DNA from 4 places in the Pseudohongiella sp. SYSU M77423 genome. Region 1 is predicted to be linked to each of the others. Evidence: predicted binding sites of a transcription regulator. Region 1 holds the regulator's gene; each other region holds the start of a gene.
The links. The regulator FliA, encoded in region 1, starts transcription of late flagellar genes. The targets are predictions, from matches to a motif close to CTAAAGTTTNNNNNNNNNNNGCCGNTAA.
Positions count from the first base shown of each region.

Region 2: fliD (flagellar filament capping protein FliD) is a predicted target of FliA. The motif match lies at 2,731-2,758, and genes of this name have one in related genera.
Region 3: motA (flagellar motor stator protein MotA) is a predicted target of FliA. The motif match lies at 1,470-1,497, and genes of this name have one in related genera.
Region 4: QGM61_RS02210 (chemotaxis protein CheW) is a predicted target of FliA. The motif match lies at 3,926-3,953, and genes of this name have one in related genera.

Region 1 covers NZ_JARYTH010000002.1:57,469-62,653, reverse strand. Annotated here, with positions in the region: gene QGM61_RS04090 (chemotaxis protein CheA) at 1-106, opposite strand, end outside; gene QGM61_RS04085 (protein phosphatase CheZ) at 158-838, opposite strand; gene cheY (chemotaxis response regulator CheY) at 849-1,241, opposite strand; gene QGM61_RS04075 (RNA polymerase sigma factor FliA) at 1,387-2,109, opposite strand; gene QGM61_RS04070 (MinD/ParA family protein) at 2,113-2,925, opposite strand; gene flhF (flagellar biosynthesis protein FlhF) at 2,954-4,105, opposite strand; gene flhA (flagellar biosynthesis protein FlhA) at 4,139-5,185, opposite strand, start outside.
Region 2 covers NZ_JARYTH010000006.1:163,117-168,301, forward strand. Annotated here, with positions in the region: gene QGM61_RS13740 (flagellin) at 1-902, shown strand, start outside; gene QGM61_RS13745 (flagellar protein FlaG) at 1,028-1,525, shown strand; gene QGM61_RS13750 (hypothetical protein) at 1,584-2,606, opposite strand; gene fliD (flagellar filament capping protein FliD) at 2,865-5,185, shown strand, end outside.
Region 3 covers NZ_JARYTH010000004.1:97,263-102,447, forward strand. Annotated here, with positions in the region: gene motB (flagellar motor protein MotB) at 1-544, opposite strand, end outside; gene motA (flagellar motor stator protein MotA) at 569-1,420, opposite strand; gene asd (archaetidylserine decarboxylase) at 1,587-2,438, shown strand; gene QGM61_RS10090 (pyrimidine/purine nucleoside phosphorylase) at 2,501-2,818, shown strand; gene ilvA (threonine ammonia-lyase, biosynthetic) at 2,913-4,430, opposite strand; gene rpiA (ribose-5-phosphate isomerase RpiA) at 4,588-5,185, shown strand, end outside.
Region 4 covers NZ_JARYTH010000001.1:505,172-510,356, reverse strand. Annotated here, with positions in the region: gene QGM61_RS02230 (UbiX family flavin prenyltransferase) at 147-722, shown strand; gene QGM61_RS02225 (TIGR02444 family protein) at 688-1,173, opposite strand; gene mpl (UDP-N-acetylmuramate:L-alanyl-gamma-D-glutamyl-meso-diaminopimelate ligase) at 1,254-2,687, shown strand; gene QGM61_RS02215 (LON peptidase substrate-binding domain-containing protein) at 2,748-3,368, shown strand; gene QGM61_RS02210 (chemotaxis protein CheW) at 3,399-3,887, opposite strand; gene QGM61_RS02205 (hypothetical protein) at 4,080-4,262, shown strand; gene QGM61_RS02200 (hypothetical protein) at 4,308-4,466, opposite strand; gene QGM61_RS02195 (S1 family peptidase) at 4,465-5,185, shown strand, end outside.

The sequences.
Region 1 (5,185 bases):
CCGGTTGTTTTTCCAACTGGACCAGCTGTTCAGAGAGCTGTTCGAGAATTTCTCCGGCTTCAACCAGAAAATCCTCAAGAATCTCTTCGTCGTCAAAAAAACTCATGTTGTCCACCTTTTCTACCTGAGCGTTATCAGCTGCCCGCTGTTGCGTTAGTCAAAAACCCAGGCTGGATAACAGATCGTCTACATCATCCTGACCCGAAACAACATCCTGACTGGTTTTTGTCTGCGGGCCTTCAGCACGCAGGCGCCGTTCAGCATCCTCTTTCGGATCGTTAACTTGCACCACTCGTTCAATCCCGGCTACTTCTTCAACACTGCTGGCCAGCTTGACCAGATTAACCAGGCTTTTTTCCACATCACTGACCAGACCGATGACGCGCTTGATCACCTGACCGCTAAGATCCTGAAATCCCTGTGCCATCAAAATGTCGGTCAGGTTGCCGTGCAGGCCACTGCCTTCCGAATTGACGCGTGACAGCAGGCCACTCACGTCTTCAAAAAGCTTTTTCTCATCATCGGAGCAAGAGCGAGAGGCGACGTACTGAGCCCAGCGATCACCAACCTCATTGCTCTGCTCCACCATGCTCTGAATAATCGGGATCGAGTCATCCACCCGATCCATGGTCTTGTTGGCGGCTTCTTCTGTCATCTTGATAACGTAGTTAAGCCGGCTTCGGGCGTCCGCCATCTCAGACAGTTCGTGTTCAACCTCGGCGCTGCCTGTCACGTTAATGCCAACGTGAAAGTCGCGGATGGCGTTGTGCAGGGCCCGGGTCAGGCGCCCCACTTCACGATAGAGCAACTCGTAGCGTTCCTGGTCTATCTCAGCCATTGACGGTCCCTCAGCTGGTGGCTTCAATGCGCTCAAAGATCTTTTCGATCTTCTCCTCCAGCGCAGCAGCCGTAAAAGGTTTAACTACGTAGCCATTGACCCCTGCCTGCGCAGCCGCAATGATCTGATCCCGTTTGGCCTCCGCGGTTACCATCAGCACAGGCAGTCCGCGCAGCTTCTCGCTGGCCCGCACAGCCTTCAGCAGATCGATTCCGGTCATGCCTGGCATGTTCCAGTCGGTAATCAGGAAGTCAAAACTTCCGTTTTCCAACATGGGCAGGGCGGAGTTGCCGTCATCAGCTTCGGCTGTATTGGTAAAACCAAGATCCCGCAACAGGTTTTTGATAATTCGACGCATTGTTGAGAAGTCATCAACAATGAGAATCTTCATGTTTTTGTCCAAAACCGCCTCCAGGTCATGAAATCTGTCCGGGGGCAACCTGAACAATATGGTTTCCCCTGGCAATGTTATCGCTTGGAAAGTGAAAAAATTTAGAGCGAACTGCTAAATAAGTGCAATTAATGCAATTTTAGCGGACGGAAGGGGCTCAACGCCATTCCTGAAGACGCGAACGAAGCCGCAGGGCGGCCTGGGAATGGATCTGGCTGACCCTGGATTCGCTGACACCCAGAACCTCGCCAATCTCCTTGAGATTCAGTTCTTCGTCATAATACAGGGCAAGGACCAGCTTTTCGCGCTCGGGCAGCCCATCTATGGCTTCGGACAGATGCTCACGGAAGTTATCCTCCTGCAGCTCTTCCGAGGGACCGGATACTTCACCCGAGGCTACTTCGATCGAGGAATCATCACCACCCTGCGTCAGATCATCAAAGCTGAACAGGCGGCTGCCACTGGCATCCTGTAGAATGGTGTAGTAGGTATCGAGATCGACACCCATTTCGGCAGCAATCTCATGATCTTTGGCGTCAGTGCCGGTGCGCGCCTCAATGGCCTTGACGGCTTCGGCTACCTGCCGGTTCTTGCGGTGTACAGACCGCGGTGCCCAGTCGCCGCGCCTGATTTCGTCCAGCATGGCACCGCGAATTCGAATGCCTGCATAGGTTTCAAAACTGGCTCCCTTGCTGACATCATACTTACGGGCAGCTTCCAGCAGGCCAATCATGCCTGACTGGATCAGATCGTCGAGCTGCACGCTGGATGGCATACGCATCAACAGATGGTGCGCAATCCGCTTCACCAGCGGCGCATGCTGTATGACCAGGTCGTCTGCCCCGGCTACTTGAACGTCCTGATAAAGTGTTGCACCCATATCTCAGGCCATGCCCTGTACAAGTCGTTCCACAAAAAATTCCAACTGACCAGTTGCCTCAGTTCGCACCGGCCAACCCAGCACTTCCGACGCCAGACGTCGGTATCCATCAGCCGCTCTGCCGCCCGGATAGCTCAAAAGCACTGGCTTCTGTCGCTGCACGGCCTTGCGTACTGTCTCATCAAAGGGGATGTCACCGGCATACCGCAGATTAACATCCAGAAACTTGCTGGTAACTGCCGCAAACCGATTGAACAGGTTGCGACCTTCCTGTGGCGATCTTGTCATATTCGCCAGAATCCGGAAATCGCGCAACTGGCAATCACGGTTCAGCAACTTGACCAGTGCGTAAGCGTCCGTCATCGACGAGGGCTCATCGCACACAACAACCAGCACTTCCTGCGCCGCGCGCACAAAACTGACCACGGAGTCAGAGATGCCAGCCGCCGTGTCGATGACCAGTACATCAAGCTCATCGGACAGATCGCTGAAGGCATGAATGATGCCCGCATGCTGATTGGCGCCCATATTGACCAGCGTCTGTACACCAGATGATGCCGGAATGATCTTGATGCCCTGCGTCTCGATCATGACATCGCGCAGATCACAGACTCCCGCCATGACCTCGGCAATGGTCTTGTCGGCCTTGACGCCCATCAGGATGTCAACGTTCGCCAGTCCCAGGTCGGCATCCATCAAAACCACACGTCTGCCAGCCTGGGCCATTGCCAGACTTAAATTCACCGAAATACTGGTTTTTCCGACACCGCCCTTGCCGCCGGTTACTGCCAGTACCTGTATGGGATGCATCCCTATAAATCTCCTACCTGATCAGCCCGTGCCCCTAAATCGCGGCACGTTTTGCTGCGGCCGCTCTGCTCGGCGGCTGGCTGCCAAAATTGTTCATGACGCGTGCGCGATCCACGGGCGTCGCGGCCTGAGCCCGACCCAGTGCCACCGCCCGTTTGACGAGCGCCTGCGCAGTCGCCACAGCCAGGTCATCGGGGATGGCCTGGCCAAATGTTTCGTATACTACTGGCACGGCGCGATCAATACACAGCGCCAACGCCTCGCCCATCACACAGGCTTCATCCAAGTGTGTCAGAATACACCCTGACACGCCTGCCGTCGAACAGGTTTTCCACGCCGCCTGCAGCACCTGGCCCTGAGCCGTGCAAGGCAGTACCACCCAGTTTTGAACCTGTGGCTGGTCAGCCAGCTCAGACAATTGTCGCTGCTGCTCCGGATGCCGCGATGGCAGACCTGCTGTATCGATCAAAACCAGACGCTTGTGGGCCAGACTCTGCAGCGTATCGCCCAGTGAATGCTGATTATCAACAATCCGTACCGTTACGCCAAGTATGCGACCCAGCGTGCGCAGTTGCTCGTGGGCAGCCAGTCGGAAGCTGTCCGTGGTAACCAGCGCAACCTCTTCCGGACCATTCGCCAGCACAAACCTGGTGGCAAGTTTGGCGATGGTGGTCGTTTTACCAGCGCCGGTCGGACCCAGGAAGGCAAAAATGCCGCCGGTGCTGACAGGATCGGCACTGTGTACCGGCGTCATTTTGACCAGCGCCGATAAGGTCTGGCGCCAGAGTTGATCCAGCGTGCGGGCCTGGCCTGCCAGATCCAGCAGCCGCTGATTGATATTGCCGGGCAGGCCCATCGCCACAAGTCGCTCCCAGATCGCAGCCTGAGCTGGTGTCTGGCGGGCAAACTGATCCCAGGCCAGTCCATTCAGGCGCTGCTGCAGCAGGCTGCGAATGCTGTTCAGTTCAGAGCGCATGGCGCCAAATTCCGCTTTGCTGACCGAAGGCTCATTGGCAGCATTAAACTCCGCCGCTTTGTCAGGCGAGGCCGGCGCAGGCGTGGCCACCACCTCAACACCGCCCTCAACGCTGCGGGTTGACAGAATAGCCGCATCTTCACCAAATGCCTGGCGCACGTCCATCAGTGCTTTGCGCATATCTTTGGCCACGAATTTCTTAAGCTGCATGCTCTGCCCTCTTCGATCTCAATGTTGTTTCTGTCATTGTCCCAGTGTGGCGACAATGGTGATTTGCTTGTTGTCCGGAATTTCCTGATAGGACAACACCCGTACCCCTGACGTGGTAAATCTCACGAATCGACTCAGCGTCGGACGCAGCGGCGCGGCAACCAGCAGAACGGCAGGATTGCCGGCAATTTCCTGCCGCTGCGCAGCCTGAATCAGTGACTGCTGCAGCCTTTCTGCGATGCCAGGCTCAATAACCACGTTCTCTTCCGCCGATCCGTCACCATGCTGCATCGCCTGCTGTACTGCTTTAAGCAATATCTGTTCCAGCGAAGGATCCAGCGTAATAACCGGCAATTCCGAACGGTTTCCATAAATACCCTGGACGATCACACGCGCCAGAGAAACCCGGACAGCTGCCGTCAAAGCGGTCGGATCCTGCGTTCGGGAAGCGGTCACAGCCAGCGCCTCGCCGATGGTGCGCATGTCCTTGACAGGAATATCTTCCTGCAACAGGTTCTGCAGCACCCGGCGCAGAATATTGGGATTGATCAGACTGGGCAGTTCTTCAGCCAGTTTTTTGGACGATTTGCCCAGAATGGACAGCAGCTCATGAACCTCGTCATGGCCCAGCAGTTCGTGGGCGTGCTTCTGCAACAGGGTATTCATGTGGGTAGCGATAACCGTGCTGGCGTCAACCACGGTGTAGCCCAGCCCCTGCACCTGTTCACGCTGGGATGGTTCGATCCAGATGGCGTCCAGTCCAAATGCGGGATCTTTGGCATTGATACCCTGGGCCTGTCCGTAGACCTGTCCCGGATTGATGGCCATTTCCCGCTCCGGATAGATGTCAGCGCCGCCGATATTGACGCCCATCAGGTTGATACGATATTCGTTCGGCTGCAGATCCAGGTTGTCGCGAATATGCACAGACGGCACCAGGAAACCCAGCTCCTGCGACAGCTTTTTGCGAATTCCCTTGATGCGGGCGAGCAATTGTCCGCCCTGGCTTTTATCGACCATGGGAATCAGGCGATAACCCACTTCCAGACCTACTATATCCACAGGCGTGACATCGCCCCA
Region 2 (5,185 bases), on a different contig from region 1:
ATGGTGCAGACTCGAGCGCAAAAACAGGCTCTGCAATCTCCAAAGCAGAGGCTATCAACCGAGTTTCTGATGCAACAGGTGTTACCGCGACTGCCAATGCTAACGTAGTTGAAGGTACTACCACTGCTACACCTGCTGGCTCAATCGGTGATACCGGTACTCTGACCATCAATGGCGTCGATATCTCCATGACAGTGCAGGGCACTGCGGAAGAGAACCGTGCCTACGCTGTGTCGCAGATTAACTCTGTCAGCGGACAAACTGGTGTTGTCGCTGAGGACAACGGTCAAGGTCTCACTTTGACCGCAGAAGATGGCCGCAACATCGTGATGGCTCTTGATAACGATGCAGCTGCTAACACCGGTGCAGGTCCGAGCGCAGCGATGTTTGGTTTGAACGCCTCTGCTGTTGGTGCTGCTGACTATGCAACAGCTACAACTGATGCCGACACAGTAGCCGTTACTACCTACTCAACAGTGACCCTGAAGTCTGGCGGTCAGTTCACAGTCAGCGCTGGCGAGAATGGTAATTCTGCTCTGGAAGCTGCTGGCTTTGAAGCTGGCACTTACGGTGGTGCCGAAACTGGTCAGCGTCTGACTGAGGTAGACCTGTCTACTCAGAAGGGTGCAACTGACGCGCTGGCTACAATCGACAACGCGCTGGGTTCAATCACCAAAGCACGTTCTGAGCTGGGTGCGGTACAGAACCGTTTCTCTGCTACCATCGAGAACCTGTCAGCAACTTCCGAGAAGTTCTCAGCTGCCAACTCTCGTATCCAGGACGCGGACTTCGCGGCTGAAGCAGCCAACCTGGCCCGTAACCAGGCGCTGCAGCAGGCTGGTGTGTCCATGCTGGCCCAGGCTAACGCTTCCAGCCAGCAGGTTCTGCAGCTTCTGGGTTAATTCTCAAAAAGTAAGCTGAGACCCTAAAGTCCGCCCGGTGACTACCGATAATACGGTAGAAGCCGGGCGGACTTTTTTGTGCCCGGGTAACGTAAAGGACGTGGAGCGAGTTTGGGAGATGTGCTGTGAGTGAGATCAGTATTACCCGATTCCAGCCCGCTTTGGTGGCCAGGGATAAGGTCAAGTCCGTGGAATCGGTGGACAACGACCTTGATGCCAACCCTTCCCACAACCCGTTGCAGGACAAATACGACGAAGAATCTTCTGGTCAGCACAAGCGTCAACAGGAGAATCCGTCCGGCCAGCAACACAATACTTCAAGAGACAGCGAAAATCGCTCCCAGAGCCGTCCAGCGAGGTCGACAGACCCATCCGCAGCTGATGAGCCACTTGCCGACGATGAGGCATTGGAACGCGCTGTCACGCGCCTTAATGAGTACGTGCAGACGGTAAAGCGCGATTTGATATTTGATATCGATGCAGAAAGTCTGGAGCCCTCGGTGACGGTGGTTGATCGTGAGTCACGCCAGGTGCTGCGTCAGTTTGATTCGCAGGAAGCCCTGGAGCTGGCGCGCAAGCTGGACTCCGAAGAGTCCATCTCGCTGTTTAAAACCCAGGTTTGATTTTCATTTGATCCCGGTCGGGATACTGATTAGTGCGCCGGGGCGGCGGCAGGGGACCTCAGTCCTCCTGCGCAGCCTCGCGTTCTTCCTGTTCTGCCAGGCGGGCGCCTGCCAGTGTACCGGCCAGGGCATAATTGCCTTCGTGGCAGGCGTACTCGTACAGCGGGTCATCATACGCAGTCAGCGCCAGTTCACCGGTGAAGCTGGACTCGAACACGGTCGGATCATCCACAGTGAACGAGTAGATGATCTTGCCGTCTGCGACGCGTCTGAAGCGTTCAGTGACTGTCAGGTTTTCTGACGCCCCTCTGAAGCTCTGCCAGGGGTTGAAGTGACGGGTTTCCACAACCAGCGTGTCACCTTCCCAGCGACCGATTGAATCGCCCATCCACTTGTTCAATACGTCAGCATGCGGGTCATGTTCATCCTGTATGGGAATGATGCGCGCATCGTGAACCATCTCCACAACAATCACCACGTAGCCCGGGGACTGCACGATCTGGTAGTGGCTGTTGTACATAACTGGCAGCATGGGTGGCCCGGAGTTGGAGCCGAATGCCAGCAGGCAGCGCTCGCCGACACCGCGTCCCTCAGGGCCGTCAAAGGGATCGGGACCAGTTGCCCGTTCCTCCGCACGCGCAGCCAGAAATTCCTCGGTATAACCGGGCAATTGACCATTGGGTGGATCAATGATGATGGAGGTGCGGTATTCGCCGTCGATAGTCGGCATGAACATACCACGATCCGTCCAGAACAGGTCGTAGTTGCCGACTGGAGGGAGGTCCTCAGCTGGAGGTGGCGGGCGATTTGGGTCCAGCGGCTCATTGTCCTGCTCGACTTCCAGTTGCGCGGCGCGCTCCAGCTGGAAGGCCTCCTCGCGGGTATAGGCACGTCGTTCGCCCAGTTCGCGGGGACGGGTCAGCGGTGTGACAGTGGCGTTTCGCCAGACACCCTGCAAATCAGGTGCGCCATCCCAGGTGCGCGGTACCACATAATCATCTTCCTGCGCCAGGGCGCCGAAGGGCAGCAGTGCAGCACACAAAACCGCAGTGCAGGCGAGGGTGTAGGGTCTATTGAACATAGCTTCTTCTCCTAGGTCGAGCCTGAGATTCTAGCCCTATGTGGATTCAGTCACAATCCCTGACTGTCCTGCCTGACCAGCACATTGACCTGTCAGTTGGCGGCAAGGTTTTGCCGCTACAAAGGTCAAGATTCTCCGCAGCAGGTCGACATAAGTACTGAATCGCCTGTATTGGCGGGCCTGAGGCTGCTGGCGTGAAATTTGCTTTGCAGAGCTCAGGATCAACAAACGCACCGCAATCAAAACGGCTTCATACATATGGCAACAATTCAGTCTCTGGGTATTGGTTCTGGACTGCTTACCAGCGATCTGCTTGAGCAGCTGGTCGAGGCAGAGCGCGCGCCTGCCACGGCACGACTGGATCGTGACCAGGATATTGCGGAAGCCCGTCTGTCGGCATTTGGTGAAGTCAGAAGCATGCTGGCGACCTTCAATACCTCGGTCAAACAGCTCAACAGTGTGTCTGCGTTTAATGCGAGCCAGGCCAATAGCAGCAATGACTCAGTGCTCACCGCAACAGCCAGTAGCGTTGCCGTTGATGGCAACTACAGTATCAATGTTCAAAAGCTGGCTCAGCAACATACCCTGGCAACCCAGAGCTATGAGTCTACCACCGAGGCCATTGGCGTCGGCAGTCTGACATTCCGTTTTGGTACAACCGAGTTTGAAGGGGCCAGTGCCTATCAGGGCTTTACGGTCAACCCAGACAAGCAGTCACGCTCGATCACGATTAACAGCAGCAACAACACGCTCGCTGGCATCCGCGATGCCGTCAACAAGGCCAAGATTGGTGTGCAGGCCACAATTGTTGATGATGGCACCGGGTTTCGCCTGCTGTTTACCTCAACCGACGGTGGCGCCAACAACAGTATGGAGATCACTGCCACCGGGTCTGCATCGCTGGGTGCCTTCAACTACAATCTGGGCAGCCAGGATATGCAGCAGACCCAGCTGGCCCAGGATGCCGAATTTACAGTAAACGGTCTGGCCATCACCCGAAACAGCAATCTGGTGGGTGGCGTCATCCCCGGTGTGACACTGAATCTGAAAGGCGTGTCTGCAGGTCCCGCAAGCCTGACCATCAGCAAAGATCCGTCAGACCTGATGGATAAGGTGCAGGGCGTTGTTGATAGCTACAACGCGCTGAAAACCATGACTGATGTGCTGACCGCCTTTAACCCGGATGCCGGAGAAAACGGCCAGGGCAGCGTGCTTACCGGTGATCGTGGTATTCGCACGATCATGAACCAGGTTAACTCTGCGCTGCGCTCTTTTTCGCTGGGCTCCACCTATGGCTCGCTGGCAGAAGTCGGTGTGACGACCAACCAGTTCAATGACTACATGATGGAGTTTGACCGCTCCGCCTTCCAGGAGGCGTTTCAGGCAGATCCGAAGGCGATTACTGCCCTGTTTGCCACCACTGGCATTCCGAGTGATGAAAACGTCTCCTATGTCTCTGCCAGCAGTGCGACCCAGCCGGGTAGTTACAGCCTGGAAATTACGCGCATGGCAGAGGCCGGACGCTATCAGGGCATAGGCGTATCGGCTCTGGCGGCAGGCAATATCGACATTACTGATGCCAATAACAGCTTCAATATTTTTGTGAACAGCCGAGAAGTCAGTATCGATCTGACCGAGGGTACTTATGCCACGGCAGAACTGTTGGCTGAGGAAATTCAACGGCAGGTAAACAGCAGCAGCGAACTGATCGAGACTGCAAACTCGGTAACCGTGACATACAACAGTGATCAGTCGCGCTTTGAAATGACCTCAAACCGTTTCGGCAGTGAATCGGCTATTCGCATTATCGAGGTTGATTCAGCCACGGCTGCGACCTTGGGGCTCGTCAAAGAGGGGCAGGGGCCTTACCAGGGGCTGGAGCTTGGCTCTCTGGCCACCTCGGATGGGCAAAGCAGCTCGCTTTTTAATACACCTCTGCTGGTAGACAGTGATACCCAGTACAGCCTGACAATCAATGGTGCCACCACTGGTGTGCTGACGCTGCCCGGTGACGCTGGCACACCCGTTACCTATAACACCCCTGACGAATTGACCGCTGCACTTAAGTCACAGATAGACGCGGCGCTTGCCGGGGATGGTATCACGGTCAATGTCGACTACGTTTACAACAGTGATGACGACACGGCCCGACTGGTATTTTCGACGGCCAATGCTGGCGATGAAATCAGTTTCAGCGATATCAATCTTGCCAGCGCCACGCGCCTGGGGCTTTTTGAGGGCCGAGGTGAACCGGTTACATCGATCCGCGGCACCGACGTCGCTGGTCTGATCAATGGTGTCGAGGCTCGCGGCACGGGTCAGGTGCTGGTCGCATCGACGGGCGAGAACCCTGAAACCGCAGGCTACTATCTCAATGCTGCCCATGGAGATCTGTCCACCAGCACCGCTGCCGACAAATTCCGTCTGCGAGTCGATGGTGTACTCTCCGGGCAGATTACCCTGGGCGTTCTGGCCAACACCAGCAGCACAGCGGTGGCCAATACCCTGCAGACAGCCATTAACAACGATCCCGCGCTGATTGCTGCCGGCAAGTCGGTCACCGTCGCCTATGACGCAGA
Region 3 (5,185 bases), on a different contig from region 1:
TCTCACTCGAGCCCAGCGCAAACAGGGGCCGGTTCTCACGATCAACGATCTGAATACTCAAGCCATCTTCGGTCACTTCCACTGTCGCCGATTCATCGAACCATTCAAACGCCTGATTACCGGCCACCAGATTTTCAACCTGACCTTTTAGGCTTTCCAGCATTTCGACCTGGCGCAGACGCGCCATCTCGATCATCTCCAGATTTTCCAGCTCATTGGAAGCCTCGACGTAGGGTTCTTCGTCGTCGCGGACAACGGCTGGATTCGTGCCCTGGTTTGGCAACATTAGCGGTGTGCCACCCATATCCAGCACGTAGGGCGTACCGCCGTCACCAGTGCTTGCCAGACTGCGTGGGTCGGAGAAGTAGCCGGCAATGACCATCTTCTCAAGGTCAGTGGTACTTTCGATCAGCCACAACACCAGGAAAAAGGCCATCAGTGCCAGTGCGAAGTCAGCAAACGCGATCTTCCAGGAGCCACCGTGATGACCTCCGCCGCCTTTCTTGACACGCTTGATGACTATTGTCTGTTCGGACTTTTCCAAAATTCTTACCTGATATCCAAATGATCAACGGCTGCGGATATGCTCTTCCAGTTCGAAGAAGCTGGGGCGATCACCCGAGTACAGCGTTTTACGTGCAAATTCGACGGCAAGTTGCGGCGGCAGGCCATTGGAGGTGGCCACAATTGCAGCTTTTATGCACTCAAACATCTTGATCTCGGCATCCGCCACTTCCTGCAGGCGGTTACTCATCGGCCCAATAAACCCATAGGCCACGAAGATACCGACGAAGGTTCCCACCAGAGCCGCCGCTACACTGGCGCCCAGCGCCTCTGGCGGGCCGCCCAGTTTCTGCATGGTGATCACGATACCGAGAATCGCGGCCACGATGCCAAAGCCTGGCAGGCCATCCGCAATCCGGTGCATTGCATGTGCGGGCTCACTGAGCTCATGCATCTGGGTCTCGATTTCAGTATCAATCATGGCTTCGATTTCGTGCGGGGCCATGTTACTGGTGGTCATGATGCGCAGGTTGTCAGCAAGAAACTCGATGACGCGCTTGTCTTTGAGGATGCTGGGGTATTGCGTAAAAATGCCGCTTTCAGCCGGCGACTCGATGTCGCCCTCGATAGACATCATGCCTTCGCGTCTTGCTTTGTTGAATACATCGAAAAGCAGGCTTAACAGATCCAGATAGACCTTGTCGTTGACTGCCTGCCCGAGAATCGCACGTGGCAGGCGTTTGCCGGTCTCTTTCACCAGGTGCATACTGTTGGCGATCAGGAAGGCACCGAACGCGGCCCCCAGAATAATGATGAACTCCGATGGCTGCCACAGCACACCCAGTACGCCACCATGCATGATATAACCGCCGGCAACACTGGCGCAGACAACCACCACTCCAATTATAAACAACATGACCTGTACGGACTCCTCACGGGATCAAAGCAATCGGCTCGCTTCTATTACATCGGACGCTGGCGCGAAATCATTAATTTCTACAGCCAATGATGCAAACTCGATCACATTCCATTAAGCTTTACCGCCCTTTGGATGCGACCGACGATCTGGCAGTATGGACGCTATGAAAGACACTTTGTTTATATGGTTGCAGCACCTCGTGCCTCAGCATCTGATTTCGCGCCTGGTTGGCAAACTGGCCGCATGTCGCTGGGCACCCGTCAAAAACACCTTTATTCGCTGGTTCTCTCATCGCTATCAGATTGATATGAGCGAGGCCGAGCAATCCGATCCCCTGGCTTTTGATTGCTTCAATGCTTTTTTTACCAGAGCGCTCAAGGCTGACGCCCGGCCTTTGCCTGCGGACGAGCGTCTCATCGTCAGTCCAGCCGACGGGCAGCTGAGTCAATTCGGTGCCATCGAGCACGACCAGCTCCTGCAGGCAAAAGGGCGCCATTTCTCGCTACAGGCCTTACTGGGTGGTGACGCTGCCCTGGCAGAGCAATTCCAGGACGGATCGTTTGCAACAATCTACCTGGCACCACGCGACTATCACCGTTTTCATATGCCCCTGGCGGGCGTATTGCGTGAAACTGTTTACGTGCCGGGGCGTCTTTTCTCAGTCAACAAAGTCACCGCGGAAGGCGTCGATCGGCTGTTCGCCCGCAATGAACGTCTGGTGTGTGTATTTGACACTGACCATGGACCGATGGCGCTGGTGCTGGTCGGTGCAATGATTGTTGCAGGCATCGATACCGTCTGGGCCGGGCAGGCAGCGCCGGCCCGACATGGCCTGCTGCGTACCTCGTACACCGAACACAGCCCGCCTGTCATGCTGGCTCGCGGCGCCGAGGTGGGTCGTTTCAAACTGGGTTCTACCGTGATCGCGGTTTTTGGACCTGGCATGGCGAGCTTCGCAAAGGATATGGATCCAGACCTGACTGTCCGAATGGGCCAGCCGCTGGGCACCGTATAGAACTGATCGATAAGCACTTTTACTGGCTTAACAGCCGTTTTCCCAACATCAATGGAACATTAATGATGAGCAAATTTGAGAATGTAACTGTGGTCAAGGCCGCCAATATCTACTTCGACGGCAATGTGACCAGCCGCATTGTTGAATTCGCCAATGGCGATATTAAGACTCTGGGCATTATGATGCCGGGCGACTACCGCTTCGGCACTGAGAAAAAAGAAATCATGGAGATTCAGGCGGGCGAAGTAGAAGTGCTGCTGCCAGGCGAAGATCTGTGGCGCAAAGTAGGGGCTGGCGACAGCTTTGAAGTACCTGCCAATTCAGCCTTTGACATCAAAGTATTGAGTGTGACCGACTACTGCTGCTCTTACCTGGGTTAACAGCCTTCAGCCGGCTGGCGCAGCATCTGCGTCAGCCGATCCAGGCAACGGCGCAATGCCTGCCGAACAGGTATAAATTCGGGGCACTCGGCTGTCAGGGGCTGCCCAGGAACATGCGATAGGCAATATTCTGCGTTTCGTCCTGCCAGGGGTAATTGATCTCCCGCAGAAATTGCAGAAAGGCTTTGTCATCGGAAGGCGGTACTTGAATTCCCGCCATCACCCGGCCGTAGGCAGCTCCGTGGTTCCTGTAGTGGAACATGGAGATGTTCCAGCGCCCGCCGAGCAAATCGAGGAACTTCATCAGCGCTCCGGGCCGCTCAGGAAATTCAAAGCGAATAACGCGCTCGTTGGCTACCTGATGGCTGCGCCCGCCGACCATATGGCGGATATGCACCTTGGCCGCTTCGTTGGTGGTCATGTCATGGGCCTTAAGTCCACGTTCTGACAACTCCTCAAGCAGTGCCTGGCGACCGGATTCGCCGTCGGCGACTTCAATACCGACAAAAATCTGTGCCGCATGAGAGTCGCCGTAACGATAGTTGAACTCGGTGATATTGCGTCGCCCCAGAATTTTCGAGAACTCTCTAAAACTGCCGGGCCGTTCATTGATGGTGACGGCCAGCACGGCTTCGCGCGACTCACCCAGCTCTGCGCGCTCAGCGATATGCCGCAGACGATCGAAATTAACATTAGCGCCCGTCACGACAGCCATCAGGGTCTGCCCGTTTACCTGATGCTGCTGCACGTACTTTTTGATGCCGGCGATACCCAAAGCCCCTGCAGGCTCAGTGACGGTGCGCGTATCATCAAAGATGTCCTTGATGGCCGCACAGATCTCGTCGGTATTGACGGTGATAACTTCATCAACACACTGGCGCAGAATGCCAAATGTGTTCTTGCCGACCTGATTCACGGCCACACCATCTGCAAACAGGCCAACCTGCGAGAGTTTGACACGACGGCCTGCGGCCATGGCGGCCTTCAGACAGGCAGAGTCCTCTGCTTCAACCGCTATCATGCGGATATCCGGCCGAATGTATTTGATATAGGCAGCCATGCCTGCCATCAGTCCGCCGCCACCGACAGGTACAAACACGGCGTCCAGCGGACCGCTGTGCTGCCGCAGGATTTCCACACCGACGGTACCCTGACCAGCAATGACGGCCTTGTCGTCAAAGGCGTGAACAAAGGTATAACCATGCTTCTGCACCAGTTTCATGGCGTAGTCGGCGGCATCGTTGTAGGTATCACCGTGCAGCAGAACGTCGCCACCGCGGCTGCGCACGGCGTTAATTTTGATGGCAGGTGTGGTCACTGGCATGACAATGATGGTTTTAATGCCCAGCGAAGCGCCAGCCAGTGCAATCCCCTGCGCGTGGTTACCGGCGCTGGCAGCGATTACACCGCGTGCCGCAGCCTCCTCGCTCAATTGTGACATCCGGTTGAAGGCACCGCGCAACTTGAAGCTGAATACGGGTTGCATGTCCTCTCGTTTTAGCATGATGCGGTTCTGCAGTCGTTTGGACAAAGACGCTGCTTCATGCACCGGGCTTTCTATGGCGACGTCGTAAACGCGCGCGGAGAGGATGTCTTTAACGTATTTTTCCATGCTAGTGTCCTACCTGGGGAAGTTCGAATCATTGCCGCGCGACCTGCCCAGTCAGGTCACCCACTGCCGTCATGAATTTGGAAAATGGGAGTGCGAGCGCTATGATTGCCCGCAATCATATCCTTCATCACACAAAACTCCAAAAGAGCGCCGCCCTATGGATCAAAACGAATTAAAGAAAGCGGTGGCCAAGGCGGCCGCCGATTACGTGAATCAGCGACTGGACGACCACACTGTAATTGGTGTTGGAACCGGTTCTACAGCCAATTACTTTATCGATTACCTGGCGGAATTCGGCGACGACATTCGCGCCACGGTTGCCAGCTCTGAAGAAACAGCGCGCCGATTAAAGGCCCATAACATTGAAGTGATGGACCTGAACGCCGCGCCAGAGGTCACTATCTATGTTGATGGTGCCGACGAGGCTAACAAATATCTTCACCTGATCAAGGGCGGCGGCGGCGCTTTGACTCGAGAGAAAATTATCGCCGCTGTCGCCAAAGAGTTTGTCTGTATTGCTGACGGCAGCAAACTGGTGGATGTGCTTGGTACGTTTCCATTGCCGGTAGAAGTCATCCCCATGGCGCGCAGTCATGTCGGTCGCCAGATCGTCAAACTGGGCGGGGATCCGGTCTATCGGGAAGGTTTCGTGACAGACAACGGCAATATCATCATCGATATCCATCATATGGATATCATGGAACCGAGGAAACTTGAGGAACAGCTCAACCAGATCACCGGTGTGGTAACCAATG
Region 4 (5,185 bases), on a different contig from region 1:
GTACCTGTGGGATTTCCTGTGAGCGGTGGAGGCGAGATGCAAAGTGGAACGGGTCGGGGCATAATGGTACAAATTGTGTCGCGCATTGGCAATCCGCCGCCGCGCGTGTCTCGTATCGTAGATTCCTGCCTGATTCGGATTTTTACATGAAGCGATTGATCATAGGGATGTCAGGGGCCAGCGGGCTTATTTACGGCATCAGACTCCTGGAAGTGTTAAAAAACACCGACGACGTCGAAACCCACCTGGTAATGACACCCTCAGCACGTCTGAATATCAGTCTCGAAACCGACTGGCAGGCTGATGAAGTAATCGCGATGGCTGACCAGTTTCATTCCGTCAAAGACCTGGCTGCCAGCATTGCCAGTGGCTCCTACCGGACGGATGGCATGGTAGTCGCGCCATGTTCGATCAAAACCCTGTCGGCCATTGCTAACTGCTATGCCGATAATCTGCTCACCCGCGCTGCCGATGTGGTCCTCAAGGAGCGGCGACGACTGGTGCTGATGCCGCGTGAAACGCCTCTGCACACCGGGCACTGTGAATTGCTGTTGAGGGCGAGTCAGATGGGGGCCATTCTTGCGCCGCCCATGCCAGCCATGTATGCGCGGCCGCAGTCGGTTGACGACATCATCAACCACAGCGTGGGACGAGTGCTGGATCTGTTTGATATCGAATCAGGTCTGGTCAAACGCTGGCTGGGAGCTGCGGCGCAAACCTGAGCAGCGCCTGCCACCGGGCATCGGGGATAGCGGGTGCAAACAGACCACCATAGCCGCACAGATTGTTCCGGATGGACTGCTGGCTACCGCTGGCAGTGGACTGTTCGATCCAGGGTACGGCCATTGCTTCGAGCTCTTTCAATAGTGCGAGCTCGGCCTTCAGCTCTGCGGCTTTGATTCGCTCTCTCAGTTCAGACTGTGCCTGCCAGCCTTCTTTCATCCAGCGACGGGCAGCTCGCAAGGGCCGAATGACCTGCTGCGACAGGGACTGACTGTGCGCCAGTGTCTTTGACCCCAGAGTCTCTGGCAGGTCGCCCACGCAGGCGCCGTACCAGCAAAGGAACAGTGCGTAGGGCACATCGATGCCGTATTCATCCTGCAGGAACAGGCAACACCCCTGGACTTCAGGTTGCTGGTACAATTCGAGCGCGTAGTCGGTCAGCGATATCATTCGGCAATGACTGTCTTGTTGGATTTATCCTGATCGTCGACAGGATGCTACATTAGGGATATTAGCGTACAGGATCACTTATGCGAATTCATATTCTGGGTATTTGCGGCACATTCATGGGCAGCCTGGCCATTCTGGCCAAGGAGCTGGGCATGCAGGTGAGCGGCTCGGACGCCAATGTGTACCCGCCCATGAGCACGCAGCTTGAGCAGCAGGGTATCGCCTTGCACGAGGGTTTTGATCCTGGCCATCTGCAGCCGCACCCTGACCTGGTGGTCATCGGCAATGCCATGTCACGCGGCAATCCCAGTGTCGAGTATGTGCTGAACCGCGGTCTGCCTTACTGCTCTGGTCCCGAATTTCTGTCCCGTTATGTATTGCCGGGCAAGTGGGTGCTGGCAGTCGCTGGTACCCATGGCAAGACCACCACCAGCGCCATGCTGGCATGGATTCTGGAATTTGCCGGTATGCAGCCAGGTTATCTGATTGGTGGTGTTCTCAAGAATCTGCCGTCCTCGGCCCGACTCGGAGGCAGTGATTTTTTTGTTGTCGAGGCGGATGAGTATGACAGCGCCTTCTTCGACAAGCGCTCGAAGTTTGTTCATTACCATCCCCGAACACTGATTCTGAATAATCTTGAGTTCGACCATGCCGACATTTTCCCGGATCTGGCGGCTATCCAGCGACAGTTTCACCATTTGCTGCGCACGGTGCCGTCTGATGGGCTCATCGTCTGTCCCAGTGACATTACGGCCCTTGAGCAGGTGTTCAATCAGGGGTGCTGGACGCCCGTGCAGTACCTTGACTGGCAGGGGCAGGAACGCGCCGATCGATCGGGCATAGGCTGGCAGGTCGAGTTGCTCAGCCCCGACGGCAAGGTGTGTGAAATCCACAGAACCGGCCCGCAAGGCAGCAACAGCAGGGCGGTTATAGAGTGGCAACTGACCGGGCGCCATAACGCCTTTAATGCGCTGGCTGCGGTGGCCGCCGCCTATCACGTCGGTATCGATATTGGCGTCGCCTGCGAGGCGCTGTCGGCGTTTCAGAGCGTCAAACGACGCATGGAGTTGCTTGGCGAGGTACAGGGTGTGTATGTATATGATGATTTTGCGCATCATCCAACTGCCATCGAAACAACGCTCGATGGCATGCGCAAGTCGCTGGGCAGCACGCCGGGCGCCAGATTGATCGCAGTCATCGAGCCACGCTCCGCAACCATGAAGCTTGGCGTTCATCAAAGCACGCTGGGTGCATCCACTCAACACGCAGACATGGTGTTGTGGATGGCCGCGGATAATTCTGGCCTGGATGTTGAGCAACTGGTCAATGAAAGCCCCGTGCCGGCACTGGCCTTCAATCAGGTGGACGATATAGTCAATTATCTGGCCAACTACTCGCGCGCAGGTGATCATATCGTCATCATGAGCAACGGGGGATTTGGTGGCATCCACCGTTTGCTGCTCAATGCGCTGGCGTCGAGAAATTCAGCAGGCGCCGAGCTTGAAGAATCATAGGGCCAGAGTCTGTGCTCGGACCACGACCTAAAGCCCTGGTCGCCAACAGGAGAAATCGCTGTGGACAAGCATGAACTGATTCCACTGTTTCCTCTCCGCTCGGTATTGTTTCCGGGTGGAAGACTGCCGTTGCAGATATTCGAACAGCGCTATCTGGACCTCGTGAGCCAGTGCCTGCGCAGCGACAGTGGTTTTGGTATCTGCCTGCTGAAAAAAGGTGAGGAGACGGTCCGGGCCGGCACCAGTCAGCAGGTCCACCGCACTGGCACGTATGCCCGCATAGTAGACTGGGACAAGCTGCCAAACGGCCTGTTGGGTATCACGGTTGAAGGCACACGCAAGTTTCGCGTGCAGGAATGCTGGCCTCGGGCAGATAAAGTCCTGATGGCTACAGTCGAGTGGGCTGATACAGATTTTGTGGGCCAGCCTGCGATTGAGCCCAGCGATGATCAGGCACATCTGGTGGATCTACTGAAAGACCTGATGGTGCACCCGCTGGTGGAGAATCTGGGGCTGGAAATCGATATGCGCGATCAGCGACAGGTCGCCTGGCGACTGGCCGAGCTGTTGCCGGTGCCCGCCGACGACAAGCAGCGACTGCTGGAGCTGGATGATACCGATGAGCGATTGCGGGAGCTTGAAAACCTGCTGGCAACAGTGCTGCGTTACACATCCGGCTGAGCGGCCTGCAGGGCCACGCAGCCAGTCCTGTTACCTTGGCAACAACTCAACAATCCGGTCAAAACCAACCAGAATCAGCAGCAGGTCTTCCTGGTTGTAGACACCCTGGATGAATCTGGCTGAGGCATCCTGTCCAGTGTTGGGGGCAATTTCCATGGCTGTTTCGTCGAGGTCGACGACGGCGGCGACTCGATCCACCAGCACCCCCACGATGAAGTCTTCAACCTCGACCACGATAATCCGCGACTGTGAGGTTACATCGCGCCCTGGCAGGGCAAACACCGTGCGTGCGTCGATGACAGTCACAACATTGCCGCGCAGGTTGATAATGCCCAGGATGAAACCGGGAGCGCCCGGCACGGGTGTGATTTCGGTGTAGCGAAGCACCTCATTTACCCGTGCAGCATTGATCGCGTAGGTTTCTTCACCCAGTGCAAAACTGACGTGTTTGATGACGTTGCGCGGCAGCTCTTCATCGTGCTGGTTGGCGTCAACGGCCAGCGCTTGGCTTGCGTTCATGAATTAATCCTGTCGTTGTCGTAACGGCTACTTTTCTGTTAGCGGCCAGTTTCAAAAAAAATTGAGTATCAGAGTGTACCCGGGTGCTGCACTGGCGAAGCCGGGGTATATCATTCATAATTCGTTGTCACCGGGGCTGTTAACCCAGCCTGCAACGGCGGTAAGTGACACAGCAGGAAATCAGGAGATTGCATGGCGGAAGTTTGGCTTAGTCCAGGCAGCTGGACGCACGAGCAGTGGTTGATCGTCAGTATTCTGGCCTTCATTATCATCGCGGTTATTGTAATTGCTTACCGATTGGCAAAAATTATCGGCAGTGTCGGCAAAAAGCGGGAAATGCCGGTATTGCGCCCCGGCAAGAGACCGAGGCGTTAGTTCGGCGCCCGGGTGATGAGGGTTGGTGAACAGCCCGGCTGTTGATTACAGCAGCATGATGTCGAGCAGCGCAGCCACACCGGCCAGTGCCGCAACGACTACCCCAAGCCAGCCCAGCAGTGCCCAGATTCGAAACGCTTTGCCGTTCTCCGGGTACAAACCAGATTGTTCATATTCACGTTCGGGTTTTTCTGAATCGCTCATGGCAACCTCCTGGCTGAAACGCATAAATCTACAGATGGCGACCCTGTTGTGTGTGGTCAGCTTGCCTGCCAATGCCATAATGATGCGTCATGATACCGGATACACGCGCTATCTCGCCAGTGAATCAGAGTATCCGGCAATCTTTCCGCTACTTGAGGATGAGCGCAGCAAGACCTGTGTGGCAACGCTTATCGCGGCGCGTTGGGCCATCACGGCCGCTCACTGCATAGAGCAGGTCGGCATGGATGTAAAGGACGACACACTTGGCCACCCCGTGCAGATCAATAAACAATCTCACACGGTTACCAGAGTCCACTTTCACCCCCACTGGCCAGGCCAGGCGGGCCCGCTGAACAGTGCTGGTGAGGTGGACCTGGCTCTGCTCTACCTTGATAGTCCTGTGGCAGAGGTTGCGCCCATACCCTTGTATCAGGGCGATGCTGAGCAGGGCCGGGAGATGAGTTTTGTCGGCTGGGGTTATGCCGGTTTCGGCAGCAGTGGTCAGCGTTTTAATGATGGCAGACTGCGACGCGCCGCCAATCGCGTGGATGAGGCAGCTGCCCGGCTGCATTTTTATTTTGATGACCCTGCTGGACCTGCAAGTACCGCATTGCCTCTTGAGGGTATTCCCGGTCTGGGGGACAGCGGTGGACCAGCACTTGTGCTGGAACAGGGTGAATGGCAGCTCGCCGGCATAGCCGTGGGTGAAATTGACCAGG